4 regions of the Streptomyces sp. NPDC054842 genome follow, and region 1 is predicted to be linked to each of the others. Evidence: riboswitches for the same ligand, from Rfam matches in the RefSeq annotation. Region 1 holds a riboswitch; each other region holds the start of a gene.
The links. A riboswitch is a leader RNA that binds a small molecule or an ion and turns the genes downstream of it on or off. The one in region 1 is predicted to bind cyclic di-AMP.
Positions count from the first base shown of each region.

Region 1 (7,544 bases):
CGGAGGTCGAGGCGATGCGTTCAGTGGGGCGGCGGTGGACGGCGGTGCTGCTCGCACCGCTGCTGGTGGGCTTGCTGGCGTCCTGCGGGACGTCCTCGCACGCGCGCTCGGCGGTGCGGGCACGCCCCGAGGACGGCGCGTTCGAGCACCCCGGAGTGCTGGTCAGCAGGGAGCAGCTGGACAGCGTGCGGCGGCATGTGGACCAGGGCGAGCAGCCGTGGGTGAGCGCCTTCCTTGGCATGCGGGACAGCCGGTACGGGTCGTACAAGTGGCGGGCCAGGCCGTACCCGACCGTGGCGTGCCCGCCCGACACCCGGGCCGGGCGCGGCTGCGTCGAGGAGCGCGAGGACGCCATCGCGGCGTACACCCAGGCCCTGCTGTGGAGTGTCACCGGCCGGCCCGAGCACGCGGCCAAGGCGATCGAGATCATGGACGCCTGGTCGGGCCGGGTGCGGCGGCACACCGAGGCCAACGCCGGGCTCCAGACCGCCTGGGCGGGGTCCACCTGGGCCCGCGCCGGGGAGATCGTTCGGCACACCGGGGCCCATTGGCCGGCGGCGGGCGTCGAGCGGTTCCGGCGCATGCTGCGGACCGTGTATCTGCCCGAAGTCACCCAGGAGGTCCCCGACTTCAACGGCAACTGGGACCTCGTCATGACCGACGCCGCCATCGGGATCGCCGTCTTCCTCGACGACCACCGGGCCTTCGACGCCGCGCTCCGGCGGTTCCGGCAGCGCGTCCCCGCCTACTTCTACCTGCACCGGGACGGCCGACTGCCGATGGCCCCGGCCGGCGGCACGGTGAACACCCCGCAGAAGATGACGACGTACTGGTTCGGTCAGAAGCGGTACACGGACGGGGTCGCGCAGGAGACCTGCCGCAACTTCAAGCACGTGGGGTACGCGCTCGCCGCCACCGCCCACATCGCCGAGACCGCCTGGCACCAGGGCGTCGACCTGTACCGCGAGGTCGAGGACCGGCTGCGGGCCGCGCTCTCCTTCCACGCCCGCTACCAGCTGGGCGAGACCGCGCCCCGCTGGCTGTGCGGCGGCAGGGTCGACCGCGACATGGGGCCCGACATGGAGGTCGCGCTCAACCACCTGGAGGGCCGCCTCGACGTCCGCGTCCCGGCCGCCCGCAGGCTCGTCGAGCGGACCCGGCCCGCCGGAACGGACGACCTGTTCGTGTCGTGGGAGACCCTGACCCACGCCGGCAACCCGGCCGCCTGATCCCCGGCAGCGGCCGAAATCCCAGGTCGCGGGGGTGGCCGGGACCGGGTGTGCGCCCGCGCCCCCGCCGATGGCGTACACTGGTCTCAACGACGCGGGGTGGAGCAGCTCGGTAGCTCGCTGGGCTCATAACCCAGAGGTCGCAGGTTCAAATCCTGTCCCCGCTACTGAAGGCCCAGGGCCGGAACTCGGATCATCGAGTTCCGGCCCTGAGTCGTTTCCCGGTCCGGGCCCGGTGGCGCTCCCGCCGGTGTCATCCGGTCGGTCCACACCGGTCGCCGCCCGTCCCCGCCGCGGGAAACCTGGACGGGTGGGGCAGCGAGGTGGCGCGCGAGGGCCGGAGGCCGGCGGGGCCGGCGGCCGGTTCCCCGACGCCGACCACCGGTCCGCGCCGGACCCCGGCGGCCCCGTGCCTGACGGCGGCCCCGTGCCCGACGGCGGCCCCGTGCCCGACGGCGACCCCGTGCCCGACGGCGGCCCCCTGCCCGGCGCCGCCACCCTGGACGGCGGCCCGGACCGGCGGCCCCTCCCCGAACGGCGCGAGCGGGCCGGGGGACGGCTGCCCGGCGATCCGGTGCCCGACCCGGGACTGGGCGACCCGTCACCGCCCGGCCCCGGGGAGCCCGTTGCCCGCCGGATCTCGTACGCGCGCGCCGCCGTCCGCGTACTGCCCGCGCTGCTGATCACCGCCGGGATCCTCTACGACTACCTCACCCCGTCGCAGTTCACGGCGGCCCCCTTCTTCACCGCCGCGCCCCTGGTCGCCGCTCCGCTGTTCTCGCTGCGCGGCACGGTCCTCACCGGCCTCGCCGCGGTCGCCGCCGTCCTCGCCGTGCACATCGACCTCGGGATCGTCGCGCACGTGGACGCGGTCACCGAGCTGGTCACCGTGGCGACCGTCACCGTCCTGGCCGTGCTCATCAACATGCTCGTCCGCCGCACCGACCGGCGGCTCGCCTCCGCCCGGGAGATCGCCGAGGCCGCCCAGCGCGCCGTGGTGCCGCGGCCGGAGGAGCAGATCGGCGGGCTGCGGGTGGCGGCGCGCTACGAGGCGGCGCAGGCCGACGCGTTCATCGGCGGCGACCTGTACGCGGTGCAGGACTCCCCGTACGGGGTGCGGCTGGTCGTCGGGGACGTGCGGGGCAAGGGGATGGGCGCGGTGACGGCGGTCGCGGTCGTCATCGGGGCGTTCCGTGAGGCGGCCGAGCACGAGTCGACGCTGGAGGCGGTCGCCCAGCGTCTGGAGCGGGCGCTGGCGCGCGAGGGCACGCGGCGCGACGGGCTGGACGCCTTCGAGGGGTTCACCACGGCCGTCCTCGCGGAGATCCCGCACGGGGACGGCCTCGTGCGCGTCGTGAACCGCGGCCATCCCCCGCCGCTGCTCCTGCACGCGGACGGCACGCTGCGCACGCTCCAGGCGCTGGAGTCCGCGCTGCCCCTCGGGATGGGCGAACTGGGCACCTGGCCCGACCGCGCCGCCGTGGTGCCGTTCCCGGGCGGGGCCACGCTGCTCTGCTACACCGACGGGCTGTCGGAGGCGCGCGACCCGGAGGGCCGGTTCTACGATCCGGCGGCCCGTCTCGCCGGACGGGCCTTCCGCGACCCGGAGGCGCTGCTCGACACGCTCATCGAGGACGTGCACCGGCACACGGGCGACGGGACGACGGACGATCTGGCGCTGCTGGCCGTACGGCGGCCATGAGCCACCGACGCGTCTTCGCGCGCCCTCGCGCGGCGCGGTCACCGCCGGTGATCGGACAACGCCACTCTGCATAACAACTGACGAACCGTCAGCGAAAAAGAGGTTTAGCTCGCAGGGTCAACTCGCCCGGTTTTCACCGCCCGTGACCCGTAAGTCCGTGGCGAAGACGTTAATGATCAGTCGGAACAGCTTGGAATACGGGACCCGAGTCTATTAACGTTCGATAACGCAGCGCGGTCGTCCCAGCCGTCACAAGAGATGGCTCCGTGCGCACGCGCCGAACTCCGCAAGGGAACCGGGGAACCACCAACTTGGGGTGAATCGAGCGTCTTCCGCGGTGCAGTGCGCCCTGGTTGACGCGCGTAGGAGACCTTCCTGCTCCGAACCCGTCAGCTAACCCGGTAGGCGAGAAGGAAGGAAAGGAGCGCGCCCACGTGGCGTCCAACCGGCCTGCCCAGTCAACCTCGTTCGCGCCGAGTGACCAGCAGAGCAACACCTTCGGCTACGGCCGCGGCACCGACGAGGGCCCCTGGGAGGAGTGGAATCCCACCGAGGATTCCGTCCGTCCCGTCCGTGGCCGGCACCGCGTCTCCAAGCAGCGCGGCGGAGGACTCGCCCGCAGCTCCACCGTCCTCGGCGTCGGCGTCATCGCCGCCGTCGGCGCGGGCGGCATGGCCACCGCGCAGAGCGGCAAGCCGCCGGTCTCCATCTCGATGCCCGACCTGTCGTCGGTCGCCGATTCGGCCAAGAGCCTGATATCGGACGACGCCGACTCCGGCGCGCCGGAGGGCTCCGCCACCCCGCTGACCAGTGCGGGACTGACCACCTCGGACGCCGCGCAGGGCGCCGACGCGGGCGAGGCCCTGCGCGCCCGCATCATGCAGCAGGCCGAGTCGCAGCAGGACCAGGTCGACCTCAAGGCCGCCGAGGCGGCGCAGGCGGCCGCGGTCAAGAAGGCCGCCGAGGAAGCAGCCAAGACCCAGGACGAGGCCGAGGCCAAGGCCGCCGCCGCCAAGAAGAAGGCGGAGCAGGAGGCCAAGGAGAAGGCCGAGGCGGAGCGCCTCGCCGAACTCGCCAAGAGCTACGCACTGCCGACCTCGTCGTACACGCTCACGTCGCGCTTCATGGACTCGGGCTCCATGTGGTCCTCCGGCTACCACACCGGCCTCGACTTCGCGGCGCCCACCGGCACGCTGATCAAGGCCGTGCACACCGGCACCATCACCGAGGCGGGCTGGGCCGGTTCGTACGGCTACCGCACCATCCTCACCCTGGAGGACGGCACCGAGGTCTGGCTGTGCCACCAGTCGTCCATCAGCGTCAGCGTGGGCCAGAAGGTCGCCACCGGTGACGTCATCGGACGGGTGGGCGCGACGGGCAACGTGACCGGGCCGCACCTGCACATGGAGGTCCACCCGGGCGGCGCCGCCACCGGCATCGACCCGATGGCCTGGCTGCAGAGCAAGGGCCTCAACCCGTAGGTCCCCGTCCGGCCGGGCGCGCGGAATAGGCGGCACCGCCCGCGGTGTTGGGGTCGTCCATGACTTCCCTCCGCAAGCTCGGCCCGTCGGACCTAGAGGTCTTCCCGCTCGCCCTCGGCGGCAACGTCTTCGGCTGGACCGCCGACGAGGCGCAGTCCTTCGCCGTTCTGGACGCCTACGCGGCGGCCGGCGGCAACTTCGTGGACACCGCGGACACCTACTCCTCGTGGGCGCCCGGCAACCAGGGCGGCGAGTCGGAGACCGTCATCGGCAGGTGGTTCGCCGCGCGCGGCAACCGCTCCGACGTCGTTCTCGCGACCAAGGCCGGCGCCCATCCGGCGTACAAGGGGCTGGCGCCCGACACCCTCAGGGCCGCCGCCGACGCCTCGCTGCGCCGGCTGGGCACCGACTACATCGACCTCTACTACACGCACTACGACGACCCCTCGGTCCCCGTCGAGGACATCATCGGCACGCTCGACGAGCTGGTGCGGGCCGGCAAGGTGCGCGCCGTCGGTGCCTCCAACATCTCGCCCGAGCGGCTCCAGGAGTCGCTGGAGTTCTCCGACCGCGAGGGCCTGGTCCGCTACATCGCCCTCCAGCCCCACTACAACCTCGTCTCGCGGCGGACCTACGAGGGCCCGCTGGAGGAGATCGCCTCCCGCTCCGGCCTCGCCGCCGTCCCGTACTACGCCCTGGCCTCCGGCTTCCTCACCGGCAAGTACCGCCCGGGTACGACGGTCGACTCGGCGCGGGCCGCCGGCGCGGGCAAGCACCTGGAGACCGAGCGCGGGAAGCGGGTGCTGGCCGCGCTCGACGAGATCGCCGGGTCCCGGGGCGTCCCGCACGCCACGGTCGCCCTGGCCTGGCTCGCCGGCCGGCCGACGGTGGCGGCGCCGCTCGCCTCCGCGCGGACGGTCGAGCAGCTCCCGGCGCTCCTCGGCCTGGCCGACCTGACCCTGACGGACGCGGAGGTCGCCAGGCTGACGCAGGCGTCCGCCTAGGCCGTACCCCGCTGCGGGCCCGCCGGCTCCGCTCCCGGTCTCGCTACGAGCGGTACGGGTTGTACGAGGGGTAGGGGTCGTGTCCGGGGTGGGGCGCCGGGTACGACGCCGCGGGGCCGGCGTACGGGTGGACGGGCGGCGGCGCGTACAGCGGCGGCCAGGGCGGTACGACCGCGGGTGCCGACGCCCGGGCCGCGTACGCGAGGGAGGGCCGGGCGACCTCCCGGCGCCGCCACAGCTCGTGCAGCAGCTCCCTCTCCCGTACGACGAAGTCGGCGCCCGCGCGGCCACGGCGCCCGCGGTGCCGCAGGAACGCCAGCGAGGTCGCGTAGGCCTCGTACTGGGCGACCGAGCGGGCGGCGGCCTTGCCGAAGTGGTGGGCGGCGTAGTCGCGGGCCAGCCGACGGGCCCGCATGGACCCCAGGACGAACGGCTCGGGCGCCGTCAGCCAGCCCGCGACGGCGTAGGCGGGCAGTTCCGCGCGGACCGTGCGCAGTTCCCGCTGGCGGGTCCGGATCACCAGCCAGGTGAGCAGGCCGAACGCGGGGACCATGAAGGCCGCGTAGACCGCGAAGAAGCCGTACTCGCCGAAGGACGACGAGCCGTTCCACATGGCGTGCATGCCCATGGCCAGGATCAGTCCGGACAGCGGCAGCAGCACCCGGCGCAGCCGCCGGCGCTCCGCGGAGAGCGCGGCGACGCCGAAGCCGATGCCGGTGAGGACGGTGAACAGCGGGTGCGCGAACGGGGACATCACCACGCGCACGAAGAAGGTCGCCGCGGTCACGGAGGCCAGGCCCCGGTCGCCGTTGAGCTGGTCGGTGCCGAAGGCGTTGCCGAGGTAGAGGATGTTCTCGGTGAAGGCGAAGCCGGTGGCGGTCACCCCGGCTATGACGACGCCGTCGACGATCCCGGTGAAGTCCCGTCTGCGGAAGAGGAACACCAGCAGCACGGCGGCGGCCTTCGCGGATTCCTCCACGACGGGCGCTATGACGGTGGCGCCGAGGGTGTCGGCGCCGGCCGGGTCCGCGGTCGCGGTCGCTATCCACCGGGTCGCGAAACTGTTGGCGACGATCGCTATCAGCGCCGCCGCGCAGGCGCCCCAGGCGAAGGCGAAGAGCAGGTTCCGCCAGGGGCCCGGTTCGACGCGGTCCAGCCAGCGGAACGCGGCCAGCAGGAGCGGGACGGGCAGCACGGCGAGCCCGAGGCCCACCAGGAAGCCCTGGGTGCCGGTCTGCCGGCGGACCAGCGCCAGGATGACGAGCCCGGACAGCGCGAGCAGGGTGATCAGGGCGCCGTAACGCACCCATCTGTGCTGCCACCAGTGCGCATGCCGCAGCGCACCGTCGGCCGAGCCGGTGGGGTACGTCGGGTACGGAGGAAAGGTGGCCACGGCATCGACCCTAACGAGGGAGGGGCGCTGTCCGCGACGGCACCCGGGTGGGGCCGTGCGGTGCGTCAGTCGCCGGTGGGGGGTTGCTCGGCTTGTTCTTCTCGGCGTTCGTCCCGGTTCCCGGACCGGTGTCCGGGCGGGCCGTCCTGCCGGTGTCCGGCCCGCTTCTCCGCGCGGCGGAACAGCAGGTCGTGCACCACATGGCCCTTGTCCAGTCCCTGGCCCTCGAAACGGGTCAGCGGACGGAAGCCGGGGCGTGGCGCGTAACCGCCGTCCGGCTGGGTGTTCTCGAAGTCCGGGTGCGCGGTCAGCACGTCGAGCATCTGCTCGGCGTACGGTTCCCAGTCGGTCGCGCAGTGCAGGACGGCGCCCGGCTTCAGGCGGGTCGCGGCGAGGGTCAGGAACTCCGGCTGGATGATGCGGCGCTTGTGGTGGCGCTTCTTCGGCCACGGGTCCGGGAAGTAGACGCGCAGTCCGCCGAGGGTGTCCGGCGCGAGCATCTCGCGGAGCAGGATGATGGCGTCGCCGTTGCCCACCCGGATGTTGGACAGCCCGTTGCGGTCGGCGAGGTTCAGCAGATTGCCCTGTCCCGGCGTGTGCACGTCGACAGCGAGGATGCCGGTGCCGGGGTCCGCGGCGGCCATCAGGGCGGTGGCCTCGCCCATCCCGAAGCCGATCTCCAGGACGACGGGACCGTCGGTGCCGAACAGCTCCGCGAGGTCCAGGGGGCGCCCG
Region 1 covers NZ_JBSGZN010000006.1:204,794-212,337, forward strand. The annotation lists gene ACWGIS_RS07390 (alginate lyase family protein) at 15-1,229, shown strand; tRNA gene ACWGIS_RS07395 (tRNA-Met) at 1,323-1,396, shown strand; gene ACWGIS_RS07400 (PP2C family protein-serine/threonine phosphatase) at 1,540-2,931, shown strand; cyclic di-AMP (ydaO/yuaA leader) riboswitch at 3,197-3,354, shown strand; gene ACWGIS_RS07405 (M23 family metallopeptidase) at 3,366-4,412, shown strand; gene ACWGIS_RS07410 (aldo/keto reductase) at 4,472-5,416, shown strand; gene ACWGIS_RS07415 (PrsW family intramembrane metalloprotease) at 5,460-6,809, opposite strand; gene trmB (tRNA (guanosine(46)-N7)-methyltransferase TrmB) at 6,875-7,544, opposite strand, start outside.

Region 2 (7,544 bases), on a different contig from region 1:
CGAGGGCGGACACGGCGAGTTCGACGCGGCCGACGACGAGGACGGCCCGGCCACGGGGTCGTTGCTGCTCGACGGTGTCGAGGAACTCGCCGCCGCGCCGGCCGCGGTCGTCCCGGGTGCGCGATCGGCTTCGCGCGCCGGCAGCCGTTCCCGGCGCCGGGCCCCGGCCAAACGTTCCGCCCTGCTGACGGTGGCCGTTCCCTCGGCGTGCGTGATGGGGGTCGCGGGGATCGCCGCCGCCTCCGTCGTGAGCGTGAGCGCGGACGACACCGCGGAGACGACGGCCGCGGCGCCGGAGAAGGCGCCCGTGAAGCCGTCGGCCGCCAACAACAAGCTGGACACCCAGCTCGCCAACCTCTCCGCGGACGCCGACGACTTCGCCGACCGCGCGAGCCGGACGCAGGAACGCATCGACCTGAAGGCCGAGCAGGAGGCGGAGAAGAAGAAGGCGGCGGAGGAGGCGGCCCGCAAGGAGCGGCTGCGCCCCAAGTTCGCCCTGCCGGTCGCCCAGAAGGGGCTCAGCGCCTACTACGGGCAGTCGGGCATCAACTGGATGTCCGTGCACACCGGCATCGACTTCCCGGTCTCCTACGGGACGACGGTGATGGCCGCGACCGACGGCACCGTGCGCACGCAGTGGAACAGCGCGTACGGCAACATGGCGATCGTCACCGCCAAGGACGGTACGGAGACGTGGTACTGCCACCTCTCGACGTACCGGGTCGCCTCGGGGGCCACCGTGAAGGCGGGCGACCCGATCGCGTTCTCCGGGAACTCGGGCAACTCGACCGGCCCGCACCTGCACTTCGAGGTCCGCCCGGCCGGCGGCTCGGCGATCGACCCGCTGCCGTGGCTGCGGAGCCACGGCATCGACCCGACCTGATCGCTCACTCCGACGGGGACACCAACTGGTCCCCGCCCCCGGCCAGTTGACCGGCCTGCCCGTCAACTGGTCCCCGTCTTTGGCCCGTTGCCCGGCCCGCCCGTCAACTGGGCGAGCCGGACCCTCCAGGGCCTTCGCGTCAGAGCTTCTCGACCGGCGCGTACCGCAGGAGCAGCCGCTTCGGCTTCGGTTCACCGAAGTCGACCGTCGCCTCCGCGTTGGCGCCCGTGCCCTTCACGCCGACGACCGTGCCGAGGCCGAACTGGTCGTGCGTGACCCGGTCGCCGACGGCGAGCGAGACCACCGGCTTCTCGGCGACACCGCGCCGCGTCGCGAAGCCGGACGCGCCCGAGGCCGCGGACCGCGAGCGCGACGAGGAGAGCGAGGCCGCCACCCCTGAGACGGGCCCCGAGGACACCGGGCCCATGGAACCCTTGCGCTTCCACTCCAGGTGCGCGTCCGGGATCTCCTCCAGGAAGCGCGACGGCGGGTTGTACGACGGCTGGCCCCAGGCGCTGCGCATGGAGGACCGCGTCAGGTACAGCCGCTCCCGCGCGCGGGTGATGCCGACGTACGCCAGGCGCCGCTCCTCCTCCAGCTCCTTGGTCTGGCCGAGCGCGCGCATGTGCGGGAAGACGCCGTCCTCCATGCCGGTGAGGAAGACAACCGGGAATTCGAGGCCCTTGGCGGTGTGCAGGGTCATCAGCGTGATGACGCCGTTGCCGTCCTCCTCGTCGGGGATCTGGTCGGAGTCGGCGACGAGCGCGACCCGCTCCAGGAACTCGGAGAGGCTGCCCGCGGCCTCGCCCTCGCCGGACTCCTGCTCGAACTCCAGTGCCACGGCGGCGAGTTCCTGGAGGTTCTCGATGCGGGTCTCGTCCTGCGGGTCCGTCGACGCCTGCAACTCGGCCAGGTAGCCGGTGCGTTCGAGGACGGCCTCCAGGACGGTGGCCGGACCGGCGCCGGACTCCACGACCGTCCGCAGGTCCTCCATCAGCGTGTTGAACCGCTTGACGGCGTTCGTCGAGCGGGCCGCCATGCCGTACGCCTCGTCGACGCGGCGCAGCGCCTGCGGGAAGCTGATCTTCTCCCGCTGGGCGAGGGCGTCGATCATGGCCTCCGCCCGGTCGCCGATGCCGCGCTTGGGCACGTTCATGATGCGGCGCAGCGGGACGGAGTCCTCCGGGTTCGACAGCACGCGCAGGTACGCGAGGACGTCCCGGACCTCCTTGCGCTCGTAGAAGCGGACGCCGCCGACGACCTTGTACGGCAGGCCGACGCGGATGAAGACCTCTTCGAAGACACGGGACTGGGCGTTCGTACGGTAGAAGACGGCGACGTCTCCCGCCTTGGCGTCGCCCGCGTCGGTGAGACGGTCTATCTCGTCGGCGACGAACTGGGCCTCGTCGTGCTCCGTGTCGGCGACGTAGCCGGTGATCCGGGCGCCGGCGCCGGCGTTGGTCCACAGGTTCTTCGGGCGGCGGCTCTCGTTCCGCTCGATGACGGCGTTCGCGGCGCTGAGGATCGTCTGCGTGGAGCGGTAGTTCTGCTCCAGGAGGATCGTCGTCGCGTCCGGGTAGTCCTCCTCGAACTGGAGGATGTTGCGGATCGTCGCGCCGCGGAAGGCGTAGATCGACTGGTCGGCGTCACCGACGACGCACAGCTCCGCGGGCCCGAGGTCGCCCTCGGCGGGCGGGACGTCCACGGGGTGCCCGGCGGTGCCGACGAGCTCGCGGACCAGGGCGTACTGGGCGTGGTTGGTGTCCTGGTACTCGTCGACCAGCACGTGCCGGAAGCGGCGGTGGTAGTGCTCGGCGACGTCGGGGAAGGCGCGCAGCAGGTTGACCGTGGTCATGATCAGGTCGTCGAAGTCGAGGGCGTTGGCCTCGCGCAGCCGCGACTGGTACATGGCGTAGGCCTGGGCGAGGGTCTTCTCGAAGCCGTCGGTGGCCTGGGCGGCGAAGTCCTCCTCGTCGATCAGCTCGTTCTTCAGGTTGCTGATCTTGGCGCTGAAGGACTTCGGCGGGAAGCGCTTCGGGTCGAGGTCCAGGTCGCGGCAGACCAGGGCCATGAGGCGCTTGGAGTCGGCGGCGTCGTAGATCGAGAACGACGAGGTGAAGCCGAGCCTCTTCGACTCGCGGCGCAGGATGCGGACGCAGGCGCTGTGGAAGGTCATCACCCACATCGCGTTGGCCCGCGGGCCGACGAGCTGCTCGACCCGCTCCTTCATCTCGCCCGCGGCCTTGTTCGTGAAGGTGATCGCGAGGATCTGGCCGGGGTGCACATGGCGCTCGCCCAGCAGGTACGCGATGCGGTGGGTGAGCACGCGGGTCTTGCCCGATCCGGCGCCGGCCACGATGAGCAGCGGGGAGCCGGCGTGCACCACGGCCGCCCGCTGGTTCTCGTTCAGCCCGTCCAGCAGCGCCGCCGGGTCCACCGCGGGGCGCGCGGCGCCGTCGCGGTAGTACGCGTCCCTGCTCGGGGGCACGTCGAAGCGGCCGCCGAACAGGTCGTCCGGGAGGTGCTCCGGCGTCCCGTCCTCGGGCGGCGGCGGGGGCTCTTCCTCGTGGGCCCCGGAGGGCTTGAGGTCCGCCAGGAAGCTGTCGTCAAAGAGGCTGCTCATCGCCTTCCGAGTCTAGGCCGCCCCACTGACACCCCGCGGCCACCTCGAGAACTCCGCCGCATTCCGGGACCGGCCCGCCGGTCACCGCCGCCCCGCCGCCCGCGCAGGCCGCCCGGCGCGGTACGGCGGCCGTTTCCCTTACCGGGCCCGCCGCTTCGCCCCGGCGGGAAGACGTGCCGCCCCGTCCGGCACGGGACCCGCCGCCGGGCCGCTCTCGCCGTCCGGATCCGCCCCGTCACCTCGGGTGACGGCCGGACGAGACGCACACCACGCCCGCCGACGCGGGAGAACATGTCCGGACAATCGACCGAAAACGATCGACGGCGGCCCGGCAACCCGGTGCCCGCGAAAAAGGTCACGAAAACGTATCGGGCATATCGCACATCAACCTTCACAGGAGCCACACGCGTTGGCTAGCGTGCCGGTCAGGCCGCCCGACCCAACCGGCGAACGTCGCCGGGCCGCGCGGCCTCCGCCGAATCCGGCGCGCCCTCGCGGCAGCCGGAGCCGGGGACCCACCGACCTTGGGGTGAATCGGTCCGGCCGCCTTGTCGGGCGCGGACCGTAGGGCAAACCTTCCGAACCACCCGCCCGAACCCGACAGCTAACTCGGTAGGCGGATCGTGGAAGGAGTCGCCTCTCTTGGCGTCGCATCGCAAATGGCGTCCTGCGGGAACGCGCGTAGCGGGTGTCCGGGCCCCGGGTCTCGCCACGGCGGCCCTCACGTCCGTGGCCCTGCTCTCGCAGACGGCGAACGCCGCGCCCTCGGCCGAACCCAGGCCGAGCCTCGAGGAAGTCCAGAAGAAGGTGGACGACCTCTACCACCAGGCCGAGACGGCCACCCAGAAGTACAACGCGGCCAAGGAGAAGAGCTCCCAGCAGCGCCGGCGCGTCGACACCCTGCTGGACGACGTCGCCCAGCGCACCGAGAAGCTGAACACCGCGCGCGAGGAACTGGGTTCGTACGCCGCCGCCCAGTACCGCACCGGGGCCGCCGCCCCCGACACCGCGACCCTCCTGCTGGCGGACGACCCGCAGGACTACTTCGACCAGACCCAGCTGATGAGCCGCCTCACCAGCCGCCAGAAGGTGGCGGTGGACGACTACGTCACCGAGCAGGCCGCGACGGCGAAGAAGCGGGCGGAGGCCTCCGAGAGCCTGGAGAAGCTGACCACCTCGCAGCGGACGCTCAAGTCGACCAAGGCCGAGGTGCAGCGCAAGCTCGCCGACGCCCGCGGACTGCTCTCCGAGCTCACCGCCGAGGAGAAGGCGCGGCTCGCGGCGATCGAGGAGAAGAAGCGCGAGGAGGCCGAGCGCAAGGCCGAGGAACTGGCCAGGCAGCAGGCGGCCGCGCAGGAGCAGCAGGAGCAGGAGCAGGCCGCCCAGCAGGACCAGGGCGCCTCGGACGGCGGCTCGGGCACCACGACCCAGGACCCGGCGTACGCCACCAAGGCCGACAAGGCCATCGCCTTCGCGCGGGCCCAGATCGGCAAGCCGTACGTGTGGGGCGCGACGGGCCCGGACTCCTACGACTGCTCCGGTCTCACCCAGGCCGCCTGGAAGTCCGCGGGCGTCTCCCTGCCGCGCACCACCTGGGACCAGGTCGAGGCGGGCACCACGGTCCCGCTCTCCGACATCAAGCCCGGTGACCTGGTCTTCTTCTACGACGACATCAGCCACGTCGGTCTCTACATCGGCAACGGCATGATGATCCACGCGCCGAAGCCGGGCGCGTACGTCCGCGAGGAGTCCATCTACTACGACGGCGAGTCGTCGATCCACAGCGTGGTGCGCCCCGCGTAGGGGACCTGCCTGGCGTACGGGACCCGCCCGGCGCCGGGATGTGCCCCGCGTAGTTGGACATGCCCTGCGCGGGGGACGTGTCCCGCGCAGGGGACGCGCCCGGCGTCGGGGGCGGGACCCGTGCCGGCACCCGCCGCGGTCTTGCGGTCCGTCCGGTGCGGCCTTCGGTTCGCACCGGACGCCCGGCCGTCAGTCCCGCTGGTGCGACGGGGTACGCCTGGCGCGGACCGGCGACGACCGGGGGCGTGCCACCGGCGCGACGGCGCCGAGACCCTGATCCCGGTCCTGTCCTCGGCCCGGTCGTCCCGAACGCCCCGGGCGTCGGACGGGAGGTCGGAGCGCAGAGGTCACGTCAGAGGTCGGACGTCAGGTCCAGAGCACCGCGATGAAGATGTTCGCCGTGGTCAGCAGGCCGACCGCGGCGAAGGCGCCCTTGTCGACCTTCTCCTCGTCGCGCTTCACGTAGACGAGCCCGAGGATCACGATCAGCAGGGCGAGCTTCACGCCGAGCTTGATGTTGTCGAGCGCGTTGTCGTCGGCCTGGTTGAGACCGACCAGCACGACTCCGGTGACCAGCATGGTGAGCGCGCCGTGCAGCATCGCGGGGACGAACCGGGCGGTGCCTTGGCCCATCGCCTTCACCTGGGTGAGGAAGCCGCCGAGGAGCGCGGCGATGCCGATGATGTGCAGGCCGACGAAGAGATGGATGAGTACGTCCATGCGCCGGAGCCTAATCGGGGCTCCGAGAGCCGCCGTTCACCGCCCCTCCCTCCGGCTGCGGCGGCCGCGCCTACCGGTCCACCGGCCCTCGGTGCCTGGGAGCCCGCCGTCCCTCCGGTCCCGCCGGTCGCAGTGCTCACCCCCGCCTCGGCGGCCTCGCGCCACCTCACGCGACCGCCCAGTGGTCTCATAGCACCAGCGCCTCCGGCCCCGTCGGAGAACCCGCTCATCGGTCAGCACTCAGCGTCAAGGTGACGGCCACGGGCCCGGAGCGCGGTCACATCCGGTCACCCGGCGGACCTCTCGCGCCACTTCCGCACATGGCGTCACCGGCCGCTCACGCTCAGGTTTAGCGTCCTCCCCCAGGTGACCGGCTCTCCACCGCCGCCCGGGCCAGGGGCGGCAACCGGTCGCTTCCGCCGAAAGGTCCGGCGGCGGCCCGCTCCCCCTGTGCGGGCCGTCGCCGGACGCGTCACCGTGCCCCGCCGGGCGGCCGTGCGGAACGAGTCTTCGCGAAAGGATGTGTGCCCTCGTGGCATCGCACCGCAAGCCCAGACCACGCTCGCTCGGCGGCCAGACGGCCCGCACCGCCGCCACCCTCGCCCTCGCGGGCGCGGCGACGGCCACCGCCTTCGAGGGGACGGGGTACGCCGAACCACAGCTCTCCCCGGCCCAGGTCGAGGCCAAGGTCGACAAGCTGTACCAGGAGGCGGAGGTCGCCACCGAGAGGTACAACGGGGCGAAGGAGAAGGCCGACAAGGGGGAACGGCGGCTCAGGACGCTGCGCGACGAGGCCGCCCGCAGGACCGACCGCCTCAACTCGGCCCGCGACGCGCTGGGTTCGATCGCCACGGCGCAGTACCGCAGCGGCGGCCTCGACCCCGCCGTGCAGCTCGCGCTGTCCGACGACCCCGACCGCTACCTCGACGGAGCCGCCTTCGCCGAGCGCGCCGGAAGCCGGCAGGTCTCAGCCGTGGCCCGCGTACGCAAGCAACTGCGTGAGATCGAACAGCTGCGGGGCGCCGCCCGCGTCGAGCTGACCTCCCTCACGTCCCGGCAGGCCGAGCTCAAGCGGCAGAAGAAGGCGATCAACGCGAAGCTCGCCGAGGCACGCCGGCTGCTCTCCCGGCTCACGGACGAGCAGCGCGCGCGGCTCTCCGCGGACGGCGGCACCGGGCACGCCTCGCGGGCCGGCGCACGCGAGACGGCGGCGGCCCTCCCCTCCGGCACCGCCGCCACACCGGCCAAGGCGCCCAACTCCCGGGCGGCGGAGGCGGTCGCGTACGCCTATCAGAAGCTCGGCAGCCCCTACGTGTGGGGCGCCACCGGTCCCAACGCCTTCGACTGCTCGGGCCTCACCCAGGCCGCGTACCGCGCCGCCGGGGTGTCACTGCCGCGCACGACGTACGCCCAGATCGGGGCCGGCCGGCGGGTCTCCCGCGCCGAACTCCAGCCGGGGGACCTGGTCTTCTTCTACTCGGGAATCAGCCATGTGGGCATCTACGTCGGAGGCGG
Region 2 covers NZ_JBSGZN010000003.1:102,382-109,925, forward strand. The annotation lists gene ACWGIS_RS03530 (M23 family metallopeptidase) at 1-883, shown strand, start outside; gene pcrA (DNA helicase PcrA) at 1,023-3,506, opposite strand; cyclic di-AMP (ydaO/yuaA leader) riboswitch at 3,970-4,141, shown strand; gene ACWGIS_RS03540 (NlpC/P60 family protein) at 4,149-5,309, shown strand; gene ACWGIS_RS03545 (hypothetical protein) at 5,676-6,029, opposite strand; gene ACWGIS_RS03550 (NlpC/P60 family protein) at 6,562-7,544, shown strand, end outside.
Region 2: another riboswitch for cyclic di-AMP. It lies ahead of ACWGIS_RS03540 (NlpC/P60 family protein); the one in region 1 lies ahead of ACWGIS_RS07405 (M23 family metallopeptidase).

Region 3 (7,544 bases), on a different contig from region 1:
GAACGGGGCCTCGTCCGGGTGCGCCTTCAGCTGCTCCCAGCCGAGACCGTCGATCAGGAAGACGCAGTTGCGGTCGGCCGCGGTCAGCTCCGGTATGGCGACGGTCGCGCCCGGAACCTCCATGCCCGCGGCGAGCGTGGGCAGCAGGTCGGCCAGCGAACCGGTGCCGTACTCGGGGACGGGCGCGGAGTCGAGGGCGAGCGGTTCCGGGTGGTCCCAGGCGGGCAGAGCCATCAGCGCGTGACGTCCGCGGTCGCCTCGGAGAGGGACTGCGCGAAGGCCAGGGCCTGGCGCACCGTCTCCGGACCGTCCCCGGCCTCGCTGACGCGCAGGCTCAGGTCGTCCGCCGTGGAGCTGCCGGTGTAGCCGTGGTCGGCCTCGCAGTTGGGGTCGCCGCAGGCCGCCGGCTCCAGGTCGATGCGGGAGACCGCGCCCCAGCCGATGGTCAGGACGACCTCGCGGGGCAGCGTGCCGGGCGCGTACGACTCGGGGTTCGCCACGACCCGGCTGACCACGACCGAGGAGATCCGGCTGAGCTTCACGGACTCGGTCGACGTGGTGGCGTACGGCGTCGGGGAGGTGGTGTCGGCCGCCTGCTCGTCGGTGTGGCTCACGATGAAGCGGTTGGCGGTGAGGACCAGCACCGTGACGTGCCTGCGGACCTCGTTCGCGTCGAACGTCGTCTCCTGGTGGACCAGGAACGACCTGACGGCATCGCCGCCGACGGCGGCTTCCACCGCCTCGGCCACGAGAGCCGGGTAGTAGCCGCTGCGCTCGATCGCCGCTCGCAGCCCCTGGGTCGTCGTACTGGTCTTGGCCATGACGTCCATCCTACGGTGGCGCACCGGCTGCGAGGCACCGCTCGCGGGTGTCGGCCGGGGACGGGACCGTGCGGCACCGGCGGCGGGGCGGGTCAGACGACCGGAAGCGTGCGGGGGCCCAGGTCGTCGCGGGCGGGCGGACGGGCGAGCCGGACGGTGGCACCGAGGACGCTCAGGCCGTGCGGCGCGACGACGACCGGCTCCAGGGAGACCGCGACGACCTCGGGGTGGTCGTCGACCAGCCGCGAGAGGCGCAGCATGAGCTCCTCCAGGGCGGCCGTGTCGACGGGCGCGGAGCCGCGCCAGCCGAACAGGAGCGGCGCCGTCCGCACCGACCGCACCAGGGAGGCCGCCTCCCGGTCGGTGACCGGGATCAGGCGGTGCGCCGTGTCGCCGAGCAGCTGGGACGCGGCCCCGGCCAGCCCGAAGGACAGCACGGGTCCGGCCGCCGGGTCGATCACGGCCCGTACGACGGTGTCGACCCCGCGGGGTGCCATGGCCTGGACGACCGGCCGCAGCTCCTCCGGCGTGCCGAACAGCTCGGTCAACTCGGCGTACGCCCGCCGCAGTTGCTCCTCGTCGGCGAGGTCGAGCCGGACGCCTCCCAGGTCGGCGCGGTGGCGCAGGTGCGGGGCGGTGGCCTTGAGCGCCACGGGGTAGCCGAGGGTGCGGGCGGCCTCGGCGGCGTCGTCGGGCGTGGGCGCGGGCAGGGCTCTGCGGACGGCGATCCCGTACCGCGCGAGCAGGTCGCACGTCTGGTCCGGGCCCAGCGTGAGCCCTTCGCTGTGCGCGAGGAGTCCGTCGATCAGCGCGGCGGCGCCCCGCTCGTCGATGTCCTCGCACTCGGGGACCTTGCCGGGGTCGGCGGCCTCACGGCGCCACTGGGCGTACTTCACCGCCTCGGCGAGGGCGCGGACGGCCCGCTCGGCGGCGGGGTACGCCGGGATGAGGCGGGGGCCCGGGCTCGTGGCGGGGGCGTCGCCGGACGGGCGCTCCGCCGGGCGCGGCGGCCCGGCGGTCCGTTCGGAGGGTGCCGGTGAGATCCGGGCGCCGGCCGGCTGGGGGGCGGTGCTCGCGGCGGCGGACAGCGCCTCGGCGAGACCGCCCAGCTCGACGTGGACGACGAGCACCGGTTTGGCGGGGGCCGCCGCGGCGGCGGAGCGCAGCGCCTCGGCCAGCGCCGCGTCGGCGGCCGAGGTCTCCCCCACCGCCGGGATGGCGGTCACCACCACGGCGTCGCAGTCGTCGTCGGCCAGGGCGTGGGCCAGCGCGGCGTGGAAGTCGTCCGCCGAGGCCGCCGTGGTCAGGTCCAGCGGGGGCAGCGGGCGCAGTCCCTGGGCGAGGCAGGCGTCGTAGGTGAGGAGCCCGAGCGACTCCGAGTTGCCGAGGATCGCGACCCTGGGGCCCTGCGGGAGGGGCTGGCGGGCCAGCAGCAGGCCCGCGTCGACGAGCTCGGTGATCGTGTCCACGCGGATGACGCCGGCCTGCCGCAGCAGTGCGGAGACGGTCGCGTGCGGGAGCCGGGTGGCCCGTACGGCGTGGCCCTGCGGGGCCGCCCCGCCGTGCCGCGCTCCCTGGACGACGACCAGCGGCTTCGCCGCCGCGGTCCGCCGGGCGAGCCGGGTGAACTTGCGGGGGTTGCCGATGGACTCCAGGTACATCAGGGCGACGTCGGTGTCGGGGTCGTCGTACCAGTACTGGAGCACGTCGTTGCCGGACACGTCCGCGCGGTTGCCGGACGAGACGAACGTGGACACGCCGGTGACGCCCGTGACGCCGCCGCCGCGCCGGTGCAGCCGGGACAGCAGCGCGATGCCGATGGCCCCCGACTGGGCGAACAGGCCGATCCGGCCGGCGCGCGGCATCTCCGGGGCGAGTGAGGCGTTGAGGCGCACCCGGGGGGAGGTGTTGATGACCCCGAAGGCGTTGGGCCCGATGATGCGCATGCCGTACGTGCGGGCCTGGCGGACCAGCTCGCGCTGGCGCTCGCGTCCCTCGGGGCCGCTCTCCGCGTATCCGGCGGAGACCACGACGAGTCCCTGCACGCCGTGCTCGCCGCATTCGGCGACGATCCCGGGCACGTGTTCCGCGGGGACGGCGACGACCGCCAGGTCGACGGGCTCGGCGATCTCCCGGACGGAGCGGTGGGCCGGGACGCCCTCCAGCTCCTTCTCCTCGAACGCCCGGTTGACCGCGTACAGGCGGCCGGTGAAGCCGGCGTCGCGCAGGTTGTCCAGGACGCTGCGGCCGACTCCCCCGGGTGTGCGGCCCGCTCCGATCACGGCCACCGAGCCCGGTGCGAGCAGCCGCTGCACGGACCGCGCCTCGGCCCGCTGCTCCCGGGCCCACTGGACGGCGCGCGAGCGGTCCGTCGGCTCCAGGCCGAACTCCAGGCGGACGACGCCGTCCTCGAAGCTGCGCTTCTGCTGGTACCCGGCGTCCGTGAACACCTTGATCATCTTGCTGTTGGCCGGCAGCACCTCGGCGGCGAACCTGCGGATGCCGCGCTCCCTGGCCACCGCCGCGATGTGTTCCAGGAGGGCCGAGGCGACGCCGCGCCCCTGGTGGGCGTCCTGGACGAGGAAGGCGACCTCGGCCTCCTCGGAGACGGGGGGCGCCTCCCCGCCGTCGGGGCCGGCGGGCGCGGGGTGGGAGGAGGCGGGCAGTCCGTCGGCGGTGATGCGGTCGTAGCGCACGGTGGCGATGAACTCGCCGCCGATGGTGGCCGCGAGTCCGACGCGGTCCACGAAGTCGTGGTGGGTGAAGCGGCGGACGTCCTTGGCGGACAGGCGCGGGTAGGGCGCGAAGAAGCGGTAGTACTTCGACTCGTCCGAAACCTGCTCGTAGAAGCTGACCAGCCGTTCGGCGTCGTCGACGGTGATGGGCCGGATCCGCGCGGTGCCGCCGTCGCGCAGCACCACGTCGGCCTCCCAGTGGGCGGGGTACTCGTGCCGGTCCGACGACGTCTGCATGGGGCCCAGCGTACGGCTCGGGTCCGACACCGTCGCGGGGCAGGCCGAGGGCGCGACACCCCCCGGGGGCGGGTCCGGCGGCGGCTTCGGGGGCATCCTGGAGGCGGAGTCCGTCCGGGCCCCGTTCGCGGGCCGCCGGGACACGCTCCACCGTATGGGACACTGGTCTAGACAACCCTGAAACACTCGAAGGGCAGCATCACATGGCTGAGCGCCGCGTCAACGTCGGCTGGGCCGAGGGCCTCCACGCCCGCCCCGCCTCCATCTTCGTCCGGGCGGCCACGGCCTCCGGCGTCCCCGTGACGATCGCCAAGGCGGACGGCGACCCCGTCAACGCCGCGTCGATGCTCGCGGTCCTCGGCCTGGGCGCCCACGGCGGCGAGGAGATCGTCCTCGCCTCCGGCGCCGAGGGTGCGGACGCCGCGCTCGACCGTCTGGCCAAGCTGGTCTCCGAGGGTCTCGACGAGCTTCCCGAGACCGTCTGACCCCGCGGACACCCGCGTGCGGCGAAGCCGCGTCGGCCCGGACCGGGCCGACGCGGCTTCGCTGCTTTCCGTGCACCCGCCGGAAGTCCCCCACTCCCGTCCGGGCCTTTTCCGTACACCGCCCCCGGCCTTTTCCGCGCACGGCCCGAACCCGACGTCCGGAGCATGCGGAAAAGGCGCCCCCGTGAATTGGCGGCGCACGGAAAAGAAGGCAGCGGAATTACTTCCCCGCCGCATATCCCTCTTTGTATACGGCGCTTCTGTTAATGCCGCAGGCCCGACGTGTTTACGGGATGTTGCGAAGTCCTCACACGGTCCGCGAGGTCGCCCCGGCCGTGCGCGCGGAAGCGGTGCGAGGAGCCGGCACGCTCGGTGTGCAGCGCGGTGATCGCGCGGGCCCGCTCGCTGTCCCCGCGGGCGACGGCGTCCACGATGCCGCCGTGCTCCGCCCAGGACTCCGCGGGGCTGGCCGGGGCGTCCACCGCGTACATCCAGGCGATCTTGTGCCGCAGCTGGGCGAGCGTCGACGTGAGCGCGGGGCTCCCGGACGCCTGCGCGAGCGTCTCGTGGAACCAGCTCCCCAGGGACCGCAGATCCTCGCTGTGGCCCCTCCTGGCCCGCTCCTGCCCCAGCCTGACCAGCCCCCGCAGCACCTTGAGGTGGGCCTCGGTGCGGCGCTGCGCGGCCCGCGCGGCACCCAGCGGCTCCAGCAGCATCCGCATCTCCAGGAGGTCGGCCGCCTCCTGCTCGGTGGGCTCCGCCACGCACGCGCCCGCGTGCCGCCGCGTGACGACGAAACCCTCGGCCTCCAGGGTGCGCAGCGCCTCGCGCACCGGGACGCGCGAGACGCCGTAGCGGCGGGCGAGCAGTTCCTCCGTGAGCCGGCCGCCGCGCTCGTAGACACCCGCGACGATGTCGTCACGGATCGCCGTGCATACCGAGTGCGCCGGAATGCGCATGAGCGGACCTCCGCCTTAATCCTCGCGAAACGCCGTCGATTGACGTCCGTTCAGTGACTCTATTGCAGCGGGAGTCAATTTCCGACGGCGGACCGGAATCCAGGGATATTTTTTGGACAGACGGCCGTTCGAAACGACGAAGGCCCCGGCTCGACGAGCCGGGGCCTGCTGAAGTCGTACCGGTGTCAGAGGCTGACGCCGTGCGAGCGCAGGTACGAGACGGGGTCGATGTCCGAGCCGTACTCGGCCGTCGTACGGGCCTCGAAGTGGAGGTGGGGCCCGGTGGTGTTGCCGGTCGACCCGGAGAGGGCTATCTGCTGTCCCGGGGTGACCGTCTGCCCCTCGGTGACGCTGATCGACGACAGGTGGCCGTACATGGTGTACGTGCCGTCGTGCATCTTGATGACGACCTGGTTGCCGTAGGCGCCGCCCCAGCCGGTCGTGACGACGGTGCCCGCGCCGACGGCGTGGACCACGGTGCCGGACGCGGCGTGGAAGTCGACGCCGGTGTGGCTGCCGGAGGACCAGAGGGTGCCGCCGGTCTTGTAGCCGGTGGAGACGTAGGAGCCGGAGATCGGCGAGACGAAGGTGTTGAGGCGCTTGCGCTCGGCGGCGCGGGCGGCGCGCGCCTTGGCCGCGCGCTCCTCCTTGACCTCGGCCAGCGCCCGCTGCCGCGCGGCCTCCTCGGCCTTCTTCAGCGCCGCTGCCTCTTCGGCGGCGTGCTGCTGGGCGGCGGCCTGCGCGTCGATCTGCTCGGCGACCGTGTCGCCGATCGTGATGGCCTGGGTGAGTCCGGTCTGCTGGACGGCGGTGTCCGCGGCGAACGCGGGGGCGGCCAGGGTTCCGATGACACCGGTGGTGGTGAGCGCCGCCACGCCGGCCGCACTCTTGGTGGTCCGCGTGATCCGGCTCGGACGACGATGCTTCCCGGTGGCACGGGTGAACGCCATGAAGGGGCTGGTCCTTTCCTTCCCTCTCGCCTACCGGGTTAGCTGACGGGTTCGGAGCAGGAAGGTCTCCTACGGGCCTCCTCCGCGGGGAAGGACGCCCGATTCACCCCAGGGACTGCGATGGGTCCCCGGCTCCCCTGGCTCGCGCCGTACGGGGACTCGGCGATGACTGTCCGGTGCCGCGGACGCGGCGCACTGCCTGACGAACAGCCGGATCGACGCTAAGGGGGCCGTCTTTCGATCGACAAACGGATCGCGGTTTTTGTAGCGCATGCCACAGGGCAGAAGGGCAACCGCCTAGCAATACGGACATATTGAGGACGAAGCCGGGGTAAGCGCGCGCGAAACCCCGGACGGCGGCGGTCAAACGCGAGGACCCCGGCGACCTTTCGGTCACCGGGGCCCGTTCTCCGCACCGCTCTGCCGGGCGGGTACGACTCTCCGCGGGGCTCTACTCGGCCCGCACGACGGTGACTTCACCGATGCCGAGCGCCTTGACGGGCTCCGCGATCTGCGCGGCGTCGCCCACCAGGACCGTCACCAGCCGGTCCACCGGGAAGGCGTTCACGACCGCGGCGGTGGCCTCCACCGTGCCCGTCGCGGCGAGCTGCTGGTAGAGGGTCGCCTGGTAGTCGTCCGGGAGGTGCTGCTCGACCTGGTCCGCGAGCGTGCTCGCGACCGCCGCCGCCGTCTCGAACTTGAGCGGGGCGACCCCCACCAGGTTCTGCACGGCCACATCGCGCTCCGCGTCCGTCAGACCCTCCGCGGCGAGCGTGCGCAGGACCTTCCAGAGGTCGTCCAGGGCGGGACCCGTGTTGGGCGTGTCGACGGAGCCGCTGATGGCGAGCATCGCGGCGCCCGAGCCGTCCGGGGCCGAGCGCAGCACCTGGCCGAACGCCCGCACTCCGTAGGTGTAGCCCTTCTCCTCGCGCAGGACGCGGTCCAGGCGCGAGGTGAGCGTGCCGCCGAGGCAGTAGGTGCCGAGCACCTGGGCGGGCCACACCCGGTCGTGCCGGTCGGCTCCGACGCGGCCGATGAGCAGCTGCGTCTGCACGGCACCCGGGCGGTCGACGACGACCACCCGGCCCCGGTCGTCGGCGGTCACCGGCGGCACCGGGCGCGGCTCGGCCGACGAGCCCGTCCAGGCGCCGAGCGTGTCCGCGAGCAGCGCGTCCAGGTCGACGCCGGTGAGGTCGCCGACGATCACGGCGGTGCCGGTGGCGGGGCGGACGTGCTTCTCGTAGAAGGCGCGGACGGCCGCCGCGTCGATCTTCTGGACCGTCGCCTCGGTGCCCTGCCGCGGTCGCGACATGCGCGAGGTGGCCGGGAACAGCTCCTTGGAGAGCTCCTTGGCGGC
Region 3 covers NZ_JBSGZN010000023.1:3,703-11,246, forward strand. The annotation lists gene ACWGIS_RS19310 (alkaline phosphatase family protein) at 1-234, opposite strand, end outside; gene ACWGIS_RS19315 (DUF5998 family protein) at 234-821, opposite strand; gene ACWGIS_RS19320 (bifunctional acetate--CoA ligase family protein/GNAT family N-acetyltransferase) at 914-3,793, opposite strand; gene ACWGIS_RS19325 (HPr family phosphocarrier protein) at 3,997-4,278, shown strand; gene ACWGIS_RS19330 (GntR family transcriptional regulator) at 4,542-5,237, opposite strand; gene ACWGIS_RS19335 (M23 family metallopeptidase) at 5,423-6,187, opposite strand; cyclic di-AMP (ydaO/yuaA leader) riboswitch at 6,200-6,362, opposite strand; gene ACWGIS_RS19340 (M16 family metallopeptidase) at 6,639-7,544, opposite strand, start outside.
Region 3: another riboswitch for cyclic di-AMP. It lies ahead of ACWGIS_RS19335 (M23 family metallopeptidase); the one in region 1 lies ahead of ACWGIS_RS07405 (M23 family metallopeptidase).

Region 4 (7,544 bases), on a different contig from region 1:
CTCGTCCGTGAGGACACCCCGTACGGCCTTCATGATCTTCCGCTGCGTCCTGGCGTCGATGTCGTCGCCGCCGGAACCCTTCGCGTCCTTGTCCGGCGCCTCCAGTTCGCGGGTGTCCATCTTGGCCCAGCCGCCGTCGAGCACCTTCTCGAACCGCTTGTCCTTCTCCGGGAGTTCGTCCGCGGTGGGGAAGGGGAAGCCCATGGCCTCGCCGAGCGCCTTCATGTCGGCGCGGTAGTACATGAAGTCGCCGACGACCCGGTACTCGACCAGGACGCCCTTGGCACCCGCGATCTCCACGCTCGTACCGACGAGGTCCTTCTCGTCCGAATCCGACAGCTTCTTGCGGGACTTGACGGAGATGTCGACACGCAGTCCGGCGATGAAGTCGGCGAACTCCTCGGGCATCTCGTCGGTGTCCCCCGAGAGCGAGGTCAGCGCCGAGGGGGTCGCGTCCAGGCGCAACTCGACGCCGAGCGACTTCTGTTCACCGAGCCGGTCGACGGCGTGGTCGACCTTCTGACCGGCGGTCAGGTTCTCGACCGTGCCGCAGCCGGCCGCCGTGGCGAAGAGGACGGCGGCACAGCCGGCCACGGTGACGGTCTTGCGTATGGCGGTGATGGTGGTCTCCTTACGAGGCCGTACCGCTCCGCACGGCCCCCGTGGCTCGTCCGGCGTACGACGACCTCTGAATTCACAGTGATCACTGATACGACCCACGAGTCGTCCACAGGGTTGTGCGGCGAATGAGCCCACCCGGGCGTACGGTCGGAATCATGCGCATTGTCATTGCTGGAGGTCATGGTCAGATCGCGCTGCGGCTGGAGCGCCTGCTCGCCGCGCGCGGGGACGAGGCGGCGGGCATCATCCGCCGTGCGGAACAGGGCGACGATCTGCGCGAGGCCGGCGCCGAGCCGATCGTGTGCGATCTGGAGTCCGCCTCGGTCGAGGAGGTCGCCGGGCATCTGCGGGGCGCCGACGCGGCCGTCTTCGCGGCGGGAGCCGGTCCGGGCAGCACCGTGGCCCGCAAGGACACGGTGGACCGGGCCGCGGCGGTCCTGTTCGCGGACGCGGCGGAGCTGGCCGGCGTACGGCGGTACGTCGTCGTCTCGTCCATGGGCGCCGATTCCGCGCACCAGGGCAACGAGATCTTCGACGCGTACCTGCGCGCCAAGGGCGAGGCGGACGAGTACGTAAGGAGCCGGGACGCGCTGGACTGGACGATCCTGCGTCCCGGCGCCCTGACGAACGACGCCGGCACGGGCCTCGTCCGCCTGGAGGCGTCCACCGGCCGGGGTTCGGTCCCCCGCGAGGACGTCGCGGCGGTACTCGCGGAATTGGTGGACACCCCGGCGACGGCGGGCCTCACCCTGGAGCTGATCAACGGCTCGGCGCCGGTCTCGGTGGCGGTGAAGTCGGTGGCGGGGAACTAGGAAAGCGGGCAACTAGGAGAGCGGGGCGAGCGGGGAGGCATTTCGCGTCCCGCGTCCCGGCAGCCCTCGGGCTCGGCGCCGACGGACCACGAGCACGAGCCAGTGCCATGACGAGACCCACGGTGAGCGGTCCTCGCTGACGGACCACGACGACGAGTCCACGGTGAGCGGCCCTAGCCGACGGATCACGACGAGGGCACCGGTCAGCGGCGCATGGTCGGGCGCCGGGCGTCCGCCGCTGGTCAGAAGAGGGGCAGCTGGCCGGGGAAGTCCGGTACGACGTAGCCGTCGAGCGCCGGCTGGGCCGTCCCGAGTTCGGCCTGCCTGCGCGACCCGGGACATGAGACCAGCTCACCGCTCCCCCGGGCCCCGGCCGGGTCGTGGCGCGCGAACCGTCCCGCGACGACGGCGATCTCGCGACGGCACTCGGGACACTTCCTGCGACGGGACGACATGGGGTCCAGTGTGCCCGGCGCCCGACACGTTCCGGGCGGCCCGATGGGGACGCCGCCGTTTCTCCGCTCATCCCGGTGACACCTGACGGCATCGCCCTGCACACGCCCCCGAGCCCGTGGGCGTGTGCATCCGCGAAACGAGAGGGGACCGCAACTGCTGAGCACGCGGAAGGAGCAGCAAGGCCGTTCTGCTGACGATGCGTGGAAGGCGTCGACATCCGTGCATGATGATCATCCCGCCGCTGGTCGTTCCGCAGCGCGTCACGGCCCAGGACTGGGCGCGTATCCCGAGGAGAGTGGCCAATGGGCCGTAGCAGCGCAGTGCCCGCCGGCCTGCTCGTCCTGCTGCTGACCGCAGGCTGCTCGGGAACCGGCAAGGGCGACGGAGCCGAGCCCGCCCCGCACGGTGCTCAATCAAGCACCGAGTCGAGCAGCGGTTCCGAGACTGACGACCGCCCGAGCGGGACGCCGTCCGCATTCGAACTGCCTGCCGGCGCGAAGGTTCTCGTACCTACGACCCAGGGAACCGGCGACGCCGACCTGCCGGCTTTCAAGCCGGAGACAGACGTCTACACCGTCTACGCGACCTGCACCGGCGGAGGCTCGATGAGCATCGCCCACCGCGATGCCCCGCAGGAGGACGCCACCAGGATTCGCTGCGGCGGGCCGGAAACCATCGGCCAGGTGTACACGGACTCGGTCACCGAGAAGCTGTCCGTCCAGACAAAAGGCGCCGTGAACTGGACGCTGGCCGTGGTGTCGGGCAAGTACGACGTGTAAGCGGGCGCGGGCAGCGGCCCTACAGTCGTGAAAACGAAGAGACCCCCTGGGGCCAGGTGAACAACCTGACCCGAGGGGGTCTGCCTTCATGTGGCGGCGCCAGGATTCGAACCTGGGAAGGCTGAGCCGGCAGATTTACAGAGGGCTCGCCCAACGCTGCCTGATCAGGCCTTTCGTTCTGCGTCACGTCGTTCGGGGGACGCACGGGGGAATCCCCCGTCGCCTCAAGTCGCACAACCGAGCAGCACGGCGGCCTGACCCAGCGAGGTCCGCCCTGCGCATTCTTCGTCCACCACGGCCTTTCACCAGCGCGAACTTCGACCAGTGAGACTGCGCCTCTGAACTGGAAGTCCGCGAGTCAGAGGTATGAAAAAGAGACTCCGGCTTGTGTGCCAGAGTCTCTCCACGCGTCTGCTTGTGTCTCTCACACGGGATCGCCGTGTGGTTGCCCTAGCCGCTCCTGATGGATGCCGGGGGACTAGGTAGAGCCACGGTTGTCCTGAGCGATCAGGACTGGTTGCGGACGTACTTGATGATCATGATGAGGAATCCGGGTAGCGCGAATGCCGCCCCAACTCCCATGACGACGGCCCCGAAGTACGGCAGGTGCCCCATCGTCCGTGCTGTGATTCCGGCGCCCATCCCGGCGATCATCCCCACCAAAAGGATGATCACGGCTTCGAACTTTCGGATCTTCCCATCATTCTCGTTGCTGGCACCGGGGTTGCCGGTACCTGAACCATGCGTGCTTCCATGCGCCGCACTCATCGCAACCTGATCCTTCGTCAGCTGCCTGTGAAGGATGACCTGTCGGATTCGGGCTGGCGAAGTAGCCCGGCCGCTGCTGCGGCTTCACCCCAAGGCCCACCCGGAAAGCTGCTCCGGCGGACCGTCACGCTGGGTCCCCCACTCCTGCCGTCTCCATGTGTGATCGACAGAGCATCAGGGCAGCGGCAGGACTCGGCATCCACCCCGACGGCCGCACCGTTACTGAGGTGGGGGCTTGTCGTTAGCCTGGATCTTGACTCACAAGCGAGCGAAAATCCCAACGGAAATCGCTATCTGTGGGCTTACTCACGCGGCTCTCGTTGAACGCAATAATCATACTAATTCTGGTCGTGTAAACGGATGCTGACGGTCCATGAGTTGGCTTCGTAGGTAACAGCACGTGGATGCGCGTAGAACCTCGCTCGACGGTGCCCTAGCCGCCCTCAACGCGCTTCACCGTGGGGCAGACGTGTACGGCTTCCGGGGCAAAGGTGGCGCGTTGCGTGCACTGGGGGCGCGCATGCGGGCAGACGCGCCCTTGCGCCACGCAAGTTACCTACCAGTTTAGTCCCGCTGGTCAGAAGAGCATTCATCGAAAAGTCTGAAATGAGGGTCCAACGGGATTACCCGTGGGCATCCGCGGCGTATGTAGCTTGCAGTTATCGCGATCATCGTTGCCTCGCTCAGTTCCACAGGCTCCGCAGCTTGCATGGCCGCCTAATGGTCGAACCTTCGAAACGTGTGGCCTCAATGCAAGCAGCTCTCGCTCGGGCTATCAGTGGTTTGCCTCGGCGCTGGCCCCGACAAGTTCTCGGTTTCGCTGGCGGAGTCTGGCGCTTCTGCGTTTACAAGTGGAATGGATCGTGCCTGTTTGTCAGTGGTGGATGCGATGATGGAGGTAGTTGATTGAGAGGAGGAGATAACCATCAGCACACCAGTACGCAAGCCGGCGAAGAAGTTGAAGGCGGGTGACCACCTGAAGTTGTGGAACGGCAAGACAGCAGAAATTCTGTCCATCGAACCAGGAATCAACCAGAATGGCACCAAGTGCCTTATCCTGCGCCTGTACAAGGCGGGAACAATGGTCGTAAAGACCGGACGTATCATGACGATGCACTATCAGACGCAAGGCAAGTAACTCGACTGTGGGTTCGGGCGGGGTGGGCACCCTTTAGGGGCGCCTCCCCCGTTCACCAGCGTGTCCTGGCGCGCGGTCATGGCGGTCGCTGTCCCGCCCGCAGGACAGCGAGGACTGCGGTTGGCAGATTTCAAGACCGTCCCTCGGGCGGTGTCCCAAGTGATCAGTACGAACCCAGGCATGATGTCGTTTAAGCCCTTACACGAGGCCGCCCACCCCTGGTAGGAGCCGGCCGCGAGGACTCTCAGCAGCCTCAGCTATCGTCCGGGCCATTAATTGGGGAGACGGACCAGTAATTTCTCCCGCCCGTCCCGCCACTGGAGGACGTCTGGGGGGAGCAGGGGCGATCCCACCATGCGGATGTTGGCCCCCCGGGCCGAGAACGCCCGTAGCGTTAGCGAGCCCTGGGCGCCTGGGTAGCATTTTGCAGTGGACTGGATATCACCAGTAAGCACTCTGGCGGGAGCCGTGGTTGGCGTGGGGGCGGCGTTGATCGCCGAGCGTCTCCGCTGGCGCCGCGACCAGCAACGGGAGGCTGTGCAGACGCGCAGGGCTGTGTACTCGGAGTTTCTGATGGCGCTGAGCCGCGGACACTCCGACATGCGAAGTATCGTTCTGCGGCCCGACCCTCCGTCCGGCGACGTGCTCTATGGCGAGCTTCATCAAGCCCTCGACGGCGCTGGTATCTGGCGCCTCAGGCAGTGTCTGTCACTCACTGCCTCAGCTGAGATCATTCAACTGGCCGAGGCCGCGTGTGATGCCCTGGCCTCGATGCGTGACCGGCTCATAGAGGAACCGACCATCCGGGGTGAGCCCTACCGGGTCTGTCGCGCGGAGCTCTGGCGGGAGAACGCGCATGTGCGAGAAGCCATGCGGCGAGACCTTGGGATGGATGGCCCTGAAGACCCCGAGGTGGGCCAGTACCGCCTCTCGGACATTCGCAGATCCTCGGGAGGCAGTTGACCGGCATCGGGCGGGCGGCAGCCACTTCTCGCTTCGCCGCCAGCCCACGACGGTTTTCAAGAGCGTCGCGCTTGCAGCGCGCCCAGCTGACTGACCTGTGCGGGAACGTCCACGACGTCATCTCCATTGGGCTCTGGCCCACGCATGGCCCACAGCCTGCCGAGGCAGCCATCACGCCCCAAACCCTGCATGGCTCCGCTCGCGGTGGTAGACGGCCATCCGCTTGCCGGGCCGCGGTTGGACCACCACGATGTTGAACGACCGCTGCTGGCCATAACTTCTATGCAAGAACTGCTGGTTCAACACTTTACTGACTTACCTCAACTGCTGCCTTCACCAGCGCGGCTACGTGCTTTCGGGCAGGCTCGCTTCTGTGTCCGCCAGCCTCGATAGCAGCAGGAAGCCAACTAGCTCCTTTAGAGACTCCGAGGTAGGGAGTGAAGCGCTCTAGCTCACCCACTCTCACCGCAACGATCCCCATATTATCAAGCCTTCTGAGCAAATTCTGCGCCACCTTAGGGTCTGCTTTGAAAGCCAATTCTCCGTATTCTTTCAAAGCAGACCAAGGGTTCCCTTTACTCCTCAACTGCGTCATGAACTCATGTCGCACTGTCGCCGTAAATACTTCATTTTGACGTGAGGAGAAGACGCCATTAAGTGCGGACAAAACATTCGAAATATGCAAAGCCTCTCGCGGCTGCCGGAATTCTGCAGTGGCTTTTTCGTAGTCATCTTTCAATGAGCCCCAATCACCTCCCATAGCCTCGACTAGGATTCGGATTTTCCCCCTGTCATTGAGGATATCGAGATCCGGGCTCGCGACAACCGGGACTTTCACAGACCGTAGAACTTTAGCCAGGCGCGGAAGGCCGTCTTTCCCCCCACAAGGCACGAACAAAATATCACCAGGGAGCGCAGGCAGTTCATTCTTCGGTGCGTATTCCTCTAGGGCAGATGAATAGAATCGACAGTCCCTCTCCGCCTCAGCCAACACGACAGCCTTATGAAAGAGCCCATCCAATACATTAGAATACCTAAGAACCGGGTCATCCCAAATTCCCTTCAACTCCCTAACGTTTAGCTGATGAGCCTCTGTTCCGCCTTCGACGGGTCGTTCGAGTCGAACGATTGAGACGTCTACCTCTGACTGAAGAAGGCCAGACAGGAGATTGCGATCATGCGTGGCAAGAATTACTTGGATCTTTTTCGACCTCGCCTGCTCTCCGAGGATTCGCCCCAGCGCCATAGCCTGCGGTGGGTGCAAGAATGCTTCCGGCTCATCGATAAAGACAACAGGGTAGGCCGAAGTGAGCAGGGGCAGGAGGAGCCCGATAAGGCTCTTCATGCCGTCCCCTTGGTCCATCAAGTTCGGCAGCCCTGAAAGGGCATCCCGATATCCAATATCGATTTTATCAATTGCTGGCGCCGGGAGTCCAGTCTCGCCAACTCGCAGATTTACCTGTTTACTGAGTCGATCAAGCGTCAGAGTCTGGCCGAATACCTCAAGGCTGATCTCGCAGAGTTCAGCCAAGAGATCTTCTTTATCTTGCAGAACGTGCATAGGTGACGTTGCCGGGGCATCGAACATGTCGCGCATCTCTACGGGATTGACACCGGCAATTCTCTGCCAAGCGTCTCCATAAAAAACGAGAAGGTCATACAACTCCTGAATGCCAAGGTCGGACATTTGCGTTGTGTAGCGCCAGTCGACTACGCCAGCGTGGACCTCAGCTACGCCTGGGCGAACGAAAAAATCTTGGCCGTTTCTAATTACCTTTCGCGAGTGCTTATGTAGCCACGCCCGGAGGTCTTCGGCACTTCCCTGCGTTGCAATATCAATGCCGTCTACAATGAAAGACGTACCATGTTGTTTCGCATTCTTTCTGCCGTGCTTGATATGGTTGATGATCTCGCGAATAAGTGTCGATTTTCCGGAATTATTGGACCCGACAATGGCAGTCACCCCAGCTTCAGAGAGGGTGATTGAGGAGCCTCCAGATAGCTTTA
Region 4 covers NZ_JBSGZN010000003.1:236,769-244,312, forward strand. The annotation lists gene ACWGIS_RS04180 (hypothetical protein) at 1-594, opposite strand, end outside; gene ACWGIS_RS04185 (NAD(P)H-binding protein) at 777-1,433, shown strand; gene ACWGIS_RS04190 (hypothetical protein) at 1,676-1,888, opposite strand; gene ACWGIS_RS04195 (hypothetical protein) at 2,192-2,668, shown strand; gene ACWGIS_RS04200 (hypothetical protein) at 3,176-3,436, opposite strand; cyclic di-AMP (ydaO/yuaA leader) riboswitch at 3,444-3,615, opposite strand; gene ACWGIS_RS04205 (hypothetical protein) at 5,004-5,537, shown strand; gene ACWGIS_RS04210 (ATP-dependent nuclease) at 5,845-7,544, opposite strand, start outside.
Region 4: another riboswitch for cyclic di-AMP. It lies ahead of ACWGIS_RS04200 (hypothetical protein); the one in region 1 lies ahead of ACWGIS_RS07405 (M23 family metallopeptidase).